DNA from 4 places in the Achromobacter sp. AONIH1 genome. Region 3 is predicted to be linked to each of the others. Evidence: predicted binding sites of a transcription regulator. Region 3 holds the regulator's gene; each other region holds the start of a gene.

Region 1 (3,205 bases), 480 kb from region 3:
GCGTCGCGCACCATGAAGTGCAGCACGTCGTGCGGCGAGATGGCGGCGTGCCGGGCGCGGTACAGGCCCTGCAGCTCGGAGATGCGCAGCACGGCCAGCCACGAGCCCTCGCGCGCCTGCGCGTCCTGCGGCAGCAGCGACATCTGCAGGTTCACGTCCAGCATGCGGGCCGTGTTCTCGGCGCGCTCGGTGTAGCGGCACATCCAGAACAGGTTGTCGGCGGTTCGGCTCAGCATGGTTCAGTCCTCCAGTACCCACGTATCCTTGGTGCCGCCGCCCTGGCTGCTGTTGACCACCAGCGAGCCTTCGGTCAGCGCCACGCGGCACAGTCCGCCTGGCACCGTGCGGATGTCCTTGCCGCACAGCACGTAGGGGCGCAGGTCGACGTGGCGCGGCGCCACGCCGGACTCGACGTAGGTGGGCACGGTGGACAGCGCCAGCGTCGGCTGGGCGATGTAATTGGCGGGGTTGGCGCGCACGCGGTCCTTGAAGGCCTCGACCTCGGCGCGCGTGGCCGACGGCCCGACCAGCATGCCGTAGCCGCCCGCGCCATGCACCTCCTTGACCACCAGCTCGTGCATGCGGTCCAGCACTTGCGACAGCTCGTCGGGCCGCGCGCAGCGCCAGGTGGGCACGTTCGACAGGATCGGTTCCTGGCCCAGGTAGAAGCGGATCATGTCCGGCACGTACAGGTAGGTGGACTTGTCGTCGGCGATGCCGGTGCCGATGGCGTTGGCCAGCGTGACGCGGCCGGCGCGGTAGACCGACAGCAGGCCCGGCACGCCCAGCGCTGAATCAGCGCGGAACGACAGCGGGTCCAGGAAATCGTCGTCCAGCCGGCGGTAGATCACGTCCACCTTGCGCGGGCCCTGCGTGGTGCGCATGTAGACCGTGTTCTGTTCGACGAACAGATCCTGGCCCTCTACCAGCTCCACGCCCATCTGCTGCGCCAGGAAGGCGTGCTCGAAATAGGCCGAGTTGTACATGCCCGGCGTCAGCACCACCACGGTGGGCGCGTCGCCGCCGTGCGGCGCGACCTCGCGCAGATTGTCCAGCAGCAGGTCGGGGTAATGCGCCACGGGTTCGACTTTGATGCGGCCGAAGGCGTCGGGCATCAGCCGCATCGACATCTTGCGGTTCTCCAGCATGTAGGACACGCCCGAGGGCACGCGCAGGTTGTCTTCCAGCACGTAGAACTCGCCCGCGCCGGCGCGCACGATGTCGACGCCGGCGATATGGCAGTAGATATCCTCGGCCACGTCCACGTCCTGCATCTCGGGCCGGTATTGCGCGTTCAGGAAGACCTGCTCGGCCGGCACCACCCCGGCGCGCACGATGTCGTGGCCGTGGTAGATGTCGTGGATGAACATGTTCAGCGCGCGCACGCGCTGTTTCAGGCCGGCGTCGAGCCGGCGCCATTCGTCGGCGGGGATGACGCGGGGGATCAGGTCGAACGGGATCAGTCGTTCTGTGCCGGCGGCGTCGCCGGCCACCGAGAAAGTGATGCCGACGCGGCGAAAGCTCAGGTCCGCTTCCAGCCGGCGCACGGCCATGGACTCGGCCGACTGCTCGCCGTGCCAGCGTTCGAACGCTTCGTAGTGGGAGCGTATGCCGCCAGCGCTGTCGCGCATTTCGTCATAGGCGGGGGGGCGGGCGGGTCTGTCCTTCATGGCTCCTCCGATGCAAGTGCTGGGGCCGGCTCGAAGCCGGTCCTGATAACAAGCAACCCGCGTGCCAGGCTGGCCGGCGCGCGGACGGTCCCTGCGGAAACACTATCCTCCGCCGGGCGGTTGTTGGCTATCCCCGTCGCGATGGATGCCGCAGGGAAAGGGGGGCGGCGCGCCGCCCCTTGGGCGCGCGCGGCGGCGGGGCGGCCGGCGGCGGGTTGCGAGGGCTGGCGGACGATGGCGCCGCCAGGGAACGGCAACAGGTTGGACCAGGGCGCGTGGCGCTGCTGGCCTGGGTGGAGTGGGCGGCGGCCGGGGCTTGCGGCCGGGCTGGCAGGGGATTCGATGCCGCTCGGTCAGTGAGCGCTCACCGAAGTGATCAGGGCGGTGCAGGCCCGCGTTCGGCGGGCCTGCCGACGGTTGATGTTACAGATCGCACCGTTTTGGTGCAAGGGCGCGGGGCGGAAATGGTGCGCGGCGCGGGCCCCGGGGCGGGGCCAGGCTCAGCCGAGCCGATAGGAAAACAGCGTCTTGCCGCCCTTGCCGGGTTGCGACAGCGGCGCCTCGGGCACCCAGCCGTCCTCGGTCAGGATGGCGTCCAGCGGGTAGTCGTGTTCGGCCGGCTCGTAGTCGGCGTCCAGCTCGCCGCAGCTCCAGGCGATGCCGATGGCGGTGAAGGGCTGGCCGCCGTCGCGCAGCGCGGCCAGCGTGCGGTCGTAGTAGCCGCCGCCGTAACCCACGCGGTCGCCAAACTGGGTAAAGCCGAGCGTGGGCGCCAGCACCACGTCGGGCGGCAGTTCGTCGCCCGCGGCGGGTTCCTGGATGCCGTAAGCGCCGCTGCGCATGGGGGCGTCCGGCGTCCAGGGCAGGAAGGCCAGCGGGGCGTTGCGTTCGCGCACCACCGGCAGCACCACGGTGATGCCGGCTTCCACCCATTGCTCGAGCAGCGGGCGCAGGTCGGGTTCGTCCTCCATGGGCCAGAACGCGGCCACGATGGAGGGCGCGCGGCGGCCCGCCTTGACCGCTTCGTCGCGGGCGGCGTTCAGCCAAGTGAACAGCCTTGCGCGCATCAGCAGACCGCCACGGCTGCGCTGGTTTTCCGGCATGTCGGCGCGCAGTTGGCGCAATCGCGCGCGCAGCGGGACTGCGGTATCCTCTGGAGTATTTTGCGTAGTCATGCGGTAGCGGTAACGAGGGTGGAAAATGAAAGCAAGAATGCAGGCCTGCGACCAGGCGCAGAACAAGGCTGGCACGTGAGGAAGACACCCATGGCACACGCCCTGCAATCCGGACGGTATCAGAAATCCGCGCGGCCGGCGTCCGCCGCCGACGCGGCGCCGGCCTGCGCCGGCCTGCGCCGCTGGCTGCCGCTGCTGGCGTTGTTCACCGCCGCCTGCGCGCCGGTCGACGCGCAGCAGCGCAGCGCCTCGGTCAATCCGCAACCCCAGCCCGTCGCCCAGGCGTCGCAGCCCGCCATCGCCGTGCCGCCGGCCGTGCTGGCCGGCCTGCCGCCCACCAACGACACGCCCGCGCTGGCC
Region 2 (3,205 bases), 2.4 Mb from region 3:
CGCGCCGGCAAGCCGGTGGCGGTCTGCGGCGAGATGGCGGGCGATTCGCGCATGACCCGGCTGCTGCTGGGCCTGGGCCTGACCGAGTTCTCCATGCATCCGCAGCAGTTGCTGGACGTCAAGCGCGAAGTGCGCCGCGCCCATTCCAATGCCTTGCGGATCAAGGTGGCCAGCGCGTTGAACCGCGCCTTGCCGGTGGACCTGGACGCCCTCGGACCAGGCTGATCCTGTTTCGGAGGCGCCTGCGGCGCCTCCCTGGCGCGGGGCCTTCCCAATGAAAAAGCCCGGAACCGCAAGGTTCCGGGCTTTCTTGTCTGCGCTACGCCCGGCGCTCGCCGGGCGGGTCGGATCAGCTGTGGTACGCCGATTCGCCGTGGCTGGTGACGTCCAGCCCTTCGCGCTCCTGGTCTTCCGGCACGCGCAGGCCGCACAGGGCGTTGGCGATCTTGTAGGCGATCAGGGCCACCACGCCGGACCAGACGATGGTCAGCAGCACGCCTTCGAGCTGCACCCAGAGCTGATGAGCGATCATGCCGGGCTCGGCCAGGCCGGGGCCGCCCAGGGCCTGGGCATTGAACACGCCGGTCAGCAGCGCGCCGACGATGCCGCCCACGCCGTGCACGCCGAACACGTCCAGCGAGTCGTCGGCGCGCAGGATGCGCTTCAGGCCATTCACGCCCCAGACGCAGACGACGCCGGCGATCACGCCGATGACCAGCGCGCCTGCAGGACCCACCAGGCCGGCGGCCGGGGTAATGCCGACCAGGCCGGCCACCGCGCCCGAGGCCGCGCCGAGCATGGACGGCTTGCCCTTGATGCTCCATTCGGTGATCAGCCAGGCCAGCACGGCGCCGGCGGTCGCGATCATGGTGTTGAAGAAGGCCAGCGTGGCGTTTTCGTTGGCGGCCAGGGCCGAGCCGGCGTTGAAGCCGAACCAGCCCACCCACAGCAGCGCGGCGCCGACGAAGGTCATGGGCAGGTTGTGCGGCTGCATGGCTTCGCGGCCGTAGCCCACGCGCTTGCCGATCACATAGGCGCCGACCAGGCCGGCCACGCCGGCGTTGATGTGCACCACCGTGCCGCCGGCGAAGTCCAGCGCGCCGCGCGCATTGAGCAGGCCGGGCGCGGTTTCGGACGCGAACCAGACCATGTGGGCGATGGGCACGTAGGCGAAGGTGAACCAGATCACCGTGAAGACCAGCACCGCCGAGAAGCGGGCGCGTTCGGCGAAGCTGCCCACAACCAGCGCGCAGGTGATGCCGGCGAAGGTGGCCTGGAACGAGGCGAACAGCAGCTCGGTGAGCGAGTTCGACATGGCGTACTTGCCGTCCGCGGGCGTGAACATGCCGGAGAAGAAGGCGCGCGACAATCCGCCGAAGAAGGCATTGCCTTCGGTGAAGGCGAGGGAATAGCCGTAGATGAACCAGAGCACCAGGCCCAGCACGAAGGTACACAGCACTTGCAGCAGCACCGAGAGCACGTTCTTGCTGCGTACCAGGCCGCCATAGAACATCGCCAGGCCGGGCACTGCCATCATCAATACAAGCAGGGTAGAGACGAGCAACCAGGAGATATCTGCTTTATCCATTTTTCAGGCTCCGATGAATCTTGCTTTAGTTGTTTACAGCGCGGCTTCGCCCGCTTCGCCTGTGCGGATACGGATCACTTGTTCCAGCGGGGCGGCAAAGATCTTGCCGTCGCCGATCTTGCCGGTGCGGGCGGCCATTTCGATGGCCTCGATCACCTGGTCGACCAGGTGGTCGGGCACGGCGGCTTCGACGCGCAGTTTGGGCAGGAAGTCGACGGCGTATTCAGCGCCGCGGTAGAGCTCGGTATGGCCCTTCTGGCGGCCGAAACCTTTGACTTCGGTAACCGTGAGGCCCTGGACCCCGATTCCGGACAGAGCCACACGCACCTCGTCGAGCTTGAAGGGCTTGATGATGGCGATGATGAGTTTCATGGCATTTCCTCTCATGGTTGCACGTTGGCCTCGTCAATCAAGCAAGTTCCATGCCATGTCCGGAGATACCCGGAAAGAGGGCGCGCAGGCGCGCAGCTTGTGCCTGGCTGCACCAATATAGTGCGTCGACGCACGACTGTCAGCCTCGAAGTGGTGCATGGCGGCGAGCGGGGTGAGGGATGAAACCAAACGTGTTTCCGGCGCGCTGGTTGTTGCCAATTGCAGCTTCGCGGGTGCCTTGACGGGTTATGACGATATGCCCGGGCCACTGTTGCGATTCATCGCGCCGTGGGCATGCGGGCGGGCTTTGATGCAACGGCGGCCGCTAGGCCGGGCGCGGCGTGGCGGGCAGAAAGCCCGTCGCCGCGAGGCGCGCGCGTGGCGCCGGCCGGGCCCTTGCCGGGCGGGTTTCAGGTATTCCCGATGTATGGAAATTGGGGCCAAGCGTTGATACGAGGGTTTACACGCAGCCGCTTGTGGCCGCAACGCGCCTGCTCAAGAATCGGATCCAGCCTGTGCCTGACACGGGCTTGAATGGGGCCGCACAAGGCGTCCGGCGTGGCGGCCCTCTCTACAAGAAACAAGCAAGAAAGAGGAATTCATGAATATCGAACGCAAGACCCTGGGCATTCTCGCGCTGGCTGCCGCCGCCGTCCTGATGGCGGGTTGCGACAAGAAGGACGACAAGGCCGCCACGCCTGCGGCGCCGTCCACGTCGGCTCCCGCATCGTCGTCTTCCACCACGCCGCCGGCCGCCACGACGCCGGCGCCTTCCTCGTCGGCCGCCACGCCCGCCGAATGCGAAGCCTACGTCGCCAAGGTCAACGCTTGCATGGACAAGCTGGGCAATGGCAATCCGGCCGTGGCCAGCTTCAAGCAGCAGATGGAAGCCGCCAAGGCGCAGTGGGCCGCCGTCACCGACAAGACCCAGCTTGCCGCCCAGTGCAAGCAGGCCAGCGACCTGTTCGCGCAATCGGCCACCCAGATGGGCTGCCCGTAACGATGTTGGTAGGGGGCTGCCGCGAGGCGGCCCGGTTTTCTCCTGTGCTTTGTGGGCGGTCACCGCATGCGGTCCGCCCTTTTTTTTGCGTCGGATCCGCGCAGGGCCGGCGAGGCCCATTGCGCCATGCCCGCGCCGGTGGGCGCAGTCCGTCCGGACGCACTACACTGGAGCCAGCCAGGCAACAACAAGGAGTACTGCCATGAATTCCCGCACCCAATGGATGGAAGACATCCAGAAGAACA
Region 3 (3,205 bases):
TTTCAGACAGCGAGCGGCGCAGGTCGCCCACGGTGAAGGGTTCTTCGCGGTCGCCCCAGGTCCAGCGCAGCACGCCCAGCGATTCGTCGGACAGTTGCGGCGCCAGTTCGGCCAGCACCTCGGTCTGCACCGGCGTGGCGCGGCCGGAGGCCAGGCTGGCGCTCAGCCAGGCGCGCAGCGCGAAGAAGACGATGAGGCTCCAGATGCCGACCCCGACCCACCACAGGTAGGGGCTGAACTTCTGCACCATGTCCATCGTGGGCTGGCCCAGCGAGTGCAGGAATTCGAAGCTCACGCGCTTGCCCGCGTCCAGTATCCAGTTGGCGACGAAATACCAGATGATGAGGGCGACGGCGATCACGATCGCGCGCAGGAGGAGTCTGGGAAGCGCAAGTTTGAGCAGGGTCTGGCCGATCAGGCGGCTATCCTGGCGAACGCGCTCGGGCGAAGTCTGATTCATCATGCAAAATATTGTACCTATGACCCGTCCGATTTTAGAACTGCGTCCCGGTCAGCATCTGACGCTGACCCCACAGCTGCAGCAATCGATCCGATTGTTGCAGTTGTCCACGCTCGAGCTGGAAGCCGAGATCTCGCAGGTGCTGGCGGACAACCCGCTGCTCGAGCGCGACGACGAACCCGTGGCGCCCGAGGCGCAGGCAGAGTCCGAACGCGAGTCCTCGGTGCAGGACGACGAGCCGGCGGCCGAGCGCGACGCGCCCATCGAGGAAATGCCCGGCTCCGGCGGGGTCTACCCAGACGAGGACGGCGGCCCGCCCGAGGCCGCCATGCCGGACACGCTGCGCGAGCACCTGCTGGGCCAGCTGGTGCTGACCCGGGCGGCGCCGCGCGACGCCGCATTGGCCGCCCTGCTGATCGACGAGCTGGACGAGAACGGCTACCTGGGCTCGCCGCTGGAGGAAATCCTGGGCTGGCTGCCGGCCGAGCTGGAGCCGGATATCGACGAGCTGAAGGCGGCGCTGTCGCTGCTGCAGTCCTTCGATCCACCCGGCATCGGCGCGCGGGACATGGCGGAATGCCTGCTGTTGCAATTGCGCCACCCGGACATCACGCGCCTGCCCGAGGCGGCCGACCCGGCGGCGCTGGCCTGCGCCCGCGAGATCTGCGCCCGTCACCTGCCGCTGCTGGCCACCGGCAATGTCGCCCGTCTGTGCGCGGCGGCGGGGTGCGACGAAACCCGGTTCCGCGCCGCGCACGCCCTGATCCTGCGCCTGGAGCCGCGTCCGGGACGCGCCTGGACCGTGCCGGCCGCCGACTACGCCGTGCCGGACGTGATCGTGCGCAAAACCCGGCGCGGCTGGCAGGTCACGCTCAACAGCGCCGCCGTACCGCGCCTGCAGATCAACGGCCTGTATGCGCAGATGCTGGGCAACCAGAAGGAATCGGCCCACGCTGGCCTGCAGGCCCAGTTGCAGCAGGCCAAGTGGATGATCCGCAACGTCGAGCAGCGCTTCGACACCATCCTGCGCGTGTCCCAGGCCATCGTCGAACGCCAGACGGCTTTCTTCAGCCAGGGGCCGGCGGCCATGCGTCCGCTGATCCTGAAGGACATCGCGGGCGAACTGGGCCTGCACGAATCCACGATTTCGCGGGCCACGACGCAGAAGTACATGCTCACCCCGTTCGGTACGCTGGAGCTCAAGCGCTTCTTCGGGACGGGGGTGTCGACCGATGGCGGCGATGCCACCTCGGCCACGGCGGTGCAGACCCATATCCGGCAGATGGTGGCGGACGAGAACCGTGCCAAGCCGCTGTCCGACAGTCAGATCATGGAAAAGCTGGCCGACCAGGGCATCGTGATCGCCCGGCGCACGGTGGCCAAATACCGCGAGGCGCTGCGCATCGCGCCGGCGGCGCTGCGCAAGGCGCAGGCCTCGGTTCGCTGAAATCAGGGACGAATGACTGTAAATTCGTCCCTGATTTCAAACACTTGCGTGACATCTCGGTTGCAATTTTTTTTGCGCAAGCCGCTTGCCAGTTCGAGAATAATTTTCGATAATTATTCTCATGTACATTTGTGTATGCAACGCGATCACCGAACGCCAAGTCCGCGCCAGCGTGGACGCGGGCGCTACCACGCTGGCCGACCTGCAGTTCGAGCTGGGCGTGGCGACCTGTTGCGGCTGTTGCGCAGCCACCGCCACGGAATACCTGCCCGGCGGTCGTTGCTCCAGCGTCTGCGACGTGCGCTCGATCGCCGTTCCGGTCAATCCTCCCGCCGCCCTGGCTGAACAGCCCAGCGCGCCGGCGGCCAATACCTATCCGGTCATCCAGGTCGCGGTAGCCTGACCCCGTTCCTGATCCAACGAAGCCACGGCGCCTGCCGTGGCTTTTGTTTTTGTGCGGATGGGTCGGCGTGGATTTTCGCGTCTTTGTCTGCGCGGTTCCTTCCACACACAGGCGGCCTGTGTCCTTTCCACGCCTGGCGGCTTGCGGCCGTTGGGCCGTCCGGCGGAGCCGTTCCCGTTCAGGATGAGGGCTGGCGCCACTGCGCTGCGCAGAACGCCTGCACCGTCTGCGCCACCTGGCGCGCCGGCTCGCGCGCCGCGCGGCCCAGGCAGAGCGCGAGTTCGGTGGGCGGCGCCGGCGGCAGATGCTCGTCCACGATGCGCAGGTTGGGCGCCAGACAGCGGCGCTCCAGCAGCGCGACGCCCAGGCCGCCGGCCAGCGCCGCCTGCAGGCCCAGCAGGTTGGGGCTTTCATAGGCGATGCGCCAGCGCCGGCCCGCCGCTTCCAGCGCATGGATGGCGCGGTTGCGGTAGATGCAGCCTTGCGGAAACGCCACCAGCGGCACGGGCTCGACATCGGGCAGCGGCAAGGCGCTGGCGGCGATCCAATGCAGGTGCTCCGGCCACGCGGCCAGGGCCGCGCCCGTGTCCATTCCGGCGCCGGGCTCGCGCTTGAGCAGCGCCACATCCAGATCGCCGCGCTCCAGGCTGCGCGTCAGCGCGGCGCTGAGATCGCAGCGCACTGACAGGCGCAGCGTCGGCCGTTCGCGCACGTAGGCCGCCAGGAGCGCGGTCAAGGCTTCGGGCGCGAAATCGTCCGGGATGCCCAGGCGCACCACGTCCACGCGCTGGCGGCCGCTGACAGCCTCGCGCACCTCGGTGGACAGCGCCAGCATGCGGCGGGCATAGCCCAGCAGCCGCTCGCCGTCTTCGGTCAGCTGGACCTGGCGGCCGTC
Region 4 (3,205 bases), 1.5 Mb from region 3:
CAGCCGAGAGCCGGCATCGGCCGCGTGCAGCTGCGCGCCGGCCAGCGCTGCCTCGATGGCGCGGCGCAGGCGGTTGTTGATGCCGATGGACGCGGATCCCGCCGGCAGGTCCAGCGCGGCGCCGCTGGCCGGGTCGGTGGCGCGGGCGCCATCACCGATCAGCACGCGGCCGTCCGGCGCCGCGTAGAGCTGGTCGGCGCCCAAGGCCCGCAGCACAGCCGCGCCCTCGCCGCCGGGCAGCGCGCCCAGCGCGGCGATCGCACGCAGCCTGGCGTCGGTATCGTCGCCCGCCAGCGGCGCCAGCAGGTCCTGGCCGACGCCGGCCGCCGCCACGGGCAGCGCCGGCCAGGCCAGGAACATGGCGAGCAGGAGACGACGCAGGTAGCGTGCGATCGCAGCGTTGCGCATGGCGGCCGTCTCCCTCAGAGGCCCTGCTTGCCTTCGTTGCCCGGGATATACGGGCTCCAGGGCTGGGCGCGGATCGGACCCTTGCTCTTCCAGACCACGTTGAACTGGCCGTCGGCCTTGATCTCGCCGATGTACACCGGCTTGTGCAGGTGGTGGTTGGTCTTGTCCATCATGATCTTGAAGCCGCTGGGCGAGCTGAACGTCTGGCCGCCCATGGCCGCGATGACCTTGTCCACGTCCGTACTCTTGGCCTGCTCGACGGCCTGCTTCCACATGTGGATGCCGATGTAGGTCGCCTCCATCGGATCGTTGGTGACCACGGTCGCGGCGTTGGGCAGGTTCTTGGCCTTGGCGTAGGCCTTCCACTTGGCGATGAAGTCGGTGTTGACCGGGGTCTTGATCGACTCGAAATAGTTCCAGGCCGCCAGGTGGCCGACCAGCGGCTTGGTGTCCACGCCGCGCAGTTCCTCTTCGCCCACCGAGAAGGCGACCACCGGCACGTCGGTGGCCTTCAGGCCGGCGTTGCCCAGTTCCTTGTAGAAGGGCACGTTGGAGTCGCCGTTGATGGTGGAGATGACGGCGGTCTTGCCGCCGGTGGCGAACTTCTTGATGTTGGCGACGATGGTCTGGTAGTCGGAATGGCCGAAGGGCGTGTAGACCTCGTCGATGTCGCTGTCCTTCACGCCTTTGGAATGCAGGAAGGCGCGCAGGATCTTGTTGGTGGTGCGCGGGTACACGTAGTCGGTGCCCAGCAGCACGAAGCGCTTGGCCCCGCCGCCGTCCTCGCTCATCAGGTACTCGACGGCGGGTATGGCCTGCTGGTTGGGCGCGGCGCCGGTGTAGAACACGTTCTTCTCCAGTTCCTCGCCTTCGTACTGCACCGGATAGAACAGCAGGCCGTTCAGCTCCTTGAACACCGGCAGCACCGATTTACGCGACACCGAGGTCCAGCAGCCGAACACCACCGCCACCTTGTCCTGCGCCAGCAGCTGGCGCGACTTCTCGGCGAACAGCGGCCAGTTCGAGGCCGGATCGACCACCACGGGCTCCAGCTTCCTGCCCATGACGCCGCCCTTGGCGTTGATCTCATCGATCGCCATCAGCGCCACGTCCTTGAGCGAGGTCTCCGAGATCGCCATCGTGCCGGACAGGGAATGCAGGATGCCGACCTTGATCGTGTCTTCGGCGGCATGGACCGAGGGCATCCAGCCGGCCAGGGCCAGCAGGCTCACGGCGGTCAGTTGCTTGAGGGCTAGTCTGCGTTTCATGGGGACTCCTGGGTAGGTTGCGCCGGCATTGCCGGCATGAAATGGACAGGGCCTGTACCGCGCCTCGCCAGGACATCAAAGCAAGACCCGTGCCAGCCGCGCCGGAGGCGGCGGCGCGGCGGGGCCGCTATATGTAGGCGGGAAGGGCGGGGCGCGGGAACGATGCGGCGGAGCGGCTTGCTCAATCTGGTGCCGCGTGCACAAAACAGGTGCGTGATCTGCGCGGCGCTGGTGCGCGCCGGCGCCGCGACGGCGCGCCGCGCCTTGTGGCCGCGCGGGATGTCGTGGCAGGGAAACAGGGGGAAAACGCGCTGCGGGCGCGGACATGGCATGCCGCTTGCTTGGGAATCCGTACTTGCATACCAGAGAGGATTCCAGCATGAACGCCGCAGCAACTCAGTTCGACACCGCCGGTTGGACCATCGCGCAATGGCAGGCCGCCTATTTCGCGGGCGCCCGGCCCGAGGCGCTGCTGGCCGGCCACGCCGCCGCGCCGGACGCGCCCGCCGACAATGCCTGGATCCTGCGGGTCGACGGCCAGGCGCTGGCGCGCCAGCTGGACGAACTGGCGCGGCTGCTGGCGGCGGCGGACGGCGACCTGTCGCGCCTGCCGCTGTATGGCGTGCCCTACGCGGTCAAGGACAACATCGACGTCGCGGGCTGGCCGACCACCGCCGCCTGCCCCGCGTTCGCCTACACGCCCGACGAGGATGCCGGCGTGGTGCGGCGCCTGCGCGCCGCCGGCGCCATCCTGATCGGCAAGACCAATCTGGACCAGTTCGCCACCGGCCTGGTGGGCACGCGTTCGCCGCACGGCGCGGTGGCCAACGCGTTTCGGCCCGAGTACATCAGCGGCGGATCGAGTTCGGGCTCGGCCTCGGTGGTGGCGCGCGGACTGGCGGCGTTCTCGCTGGGCACCGACACGGCCGGCTCGGGACGCGTGCCGGCGGGCTTCAACAACATCGTCGGACTCAAGCCCACGCGCGGCTGGCTCAGCGCCGCCGGCGTGGTGCCGGCCTGCCGCACGCTGGACTGCGTGTCGGTGTTCGCCTTGACGGTCGACGACGCCTTGCGCGTGGCCGACATCGCCGGCGGCTACGACGCGCGCGATCCCTACTCGCGGCCCGTGCCGGCCGGCACGGCCCGTCCCTGGCCGGCGCGGCCGCGTTTCGCGGTGCCGGACAAGCTGGAGTTCCACGGCGACGCCGAGGCCGAGGCCGCCTTCGACGCGGCGCTGCGTGAGGTGCGAGCCACCGGCGCCGAGCTGCGGACCGTCGATTTCTCGCCCTATGCCGAGCTGGCCGCGCTGCTGTACCAGGGGCCGTGGGTGGCCGAGCGGTTCGCGGCGGTCGAGGCCTTGTGGCGCGAGCAGCCGGGCGTGATCGACCCGGTGGTGCGCGGCATCGTCGAAGAGGCCGGGCGCTACAGCGCGCTGGACGCCTTCCAGGCCGAATACCGCCGCGCCGCGCTGGCGCGCGTCATCCAGCAGTCGCTGGCGGACGTGGACGCGCTGCTGGTGCCCACCGCGC

The links. Region 3 encodes sigma-54, which starts transcription at its own class of promoters, with help from an activator protein. Its sites were predicted from a motif close to TGGCANGNAANCTGCTTT; they were not measured.
Region 1: C2U31_RS03460 (circularly permuted type 2 ATP-grasp protein) is a predicted target of sigma-54. The motif match lies at 1,720-1,737, and genes of this name have one in related genera.
Region 2: C2U31_RS16855 (P-II family nitrogen regulator) is a predicted target of sigma-54. The motif match lies at 1,999-2,016, and genes of this name have one in related genera.
Region 4: atzF (allophanate hydrolase) is a predicted target of sigma-54. The motif match lies at 2,003-2,020, and genes of this name have one in related genera.

What each region holds. Positions count from the first base shown of each region.
Region 1 is NZ_CP026124.1:750,291-753,495, reverse strand. It holds gene C2U31_RS03465 (alpha-E domain-containing protein) at 1-236, opposite strand, end outside; gene C2U31_RS03460 (circularly permuted type 2 ATP-grasp protein) at 240-1,670, opposite strand; gene C2U31_RS03455 (5-formyltetrahydrofolate cyclo-ligase) at 2,171-2,845, opposite strand; gene C2U31_RS03450 (lytic transglycosylase domain-containing protein) at 2,936-3,205, shown strand, end outside.
Region 2 is NZ_CP026124.1:3,662,322-3,665,526, forward strand. It holds gene ptsP (phosphoenolpyruvate--protein phosphotransferase) at 1-225, shown strand, start outside; gene amt (ammonium transporter) at 350-1,588, opposite strand; gene C2U31_RS16855 (P-II family nitrogen regulator) at 1,622-1,960, opposite strand; gene C2U31_RS16860 (DUF5339 family protein) at 2,562-2,960, shown strand; gene C2U31_RS16865 (accessory factor UbiK family protein) at 3,163-3,205, shown strand, end outside.
Region 3 is NZ_CP026124.1:1,225,830-1,229,034, forward strand. It holds gene C2U31_RS05665 (hypothetical protein) at 1-463, opposite strand, end outside; gene rpoN (RNA polymerase factor sigma-54) at 462-1,907, shown strand; gene C2U31_RS05675 (bacterioferritin-associated ferredoxin) at 2,029-2,310, shown strand; gene C2U31_RS05680 (LysR substrate-binding domain-containing protein) at 2,489-3,205, opposite strand, start outside.
Region 4 is NZ_CP026124.1:6,333,001-6,336,205, reverse strand. It holds gene urtB (urea ABC transporter permease subunit UrtB) at 1-408, opposite strand, end outside; gene urtA (urea ABC transporter substrate-binding protein) at 423-1,676, opposite strand; gene atzF (allophanate hydrolase) at 2,056-3,205, shown strand, end outside.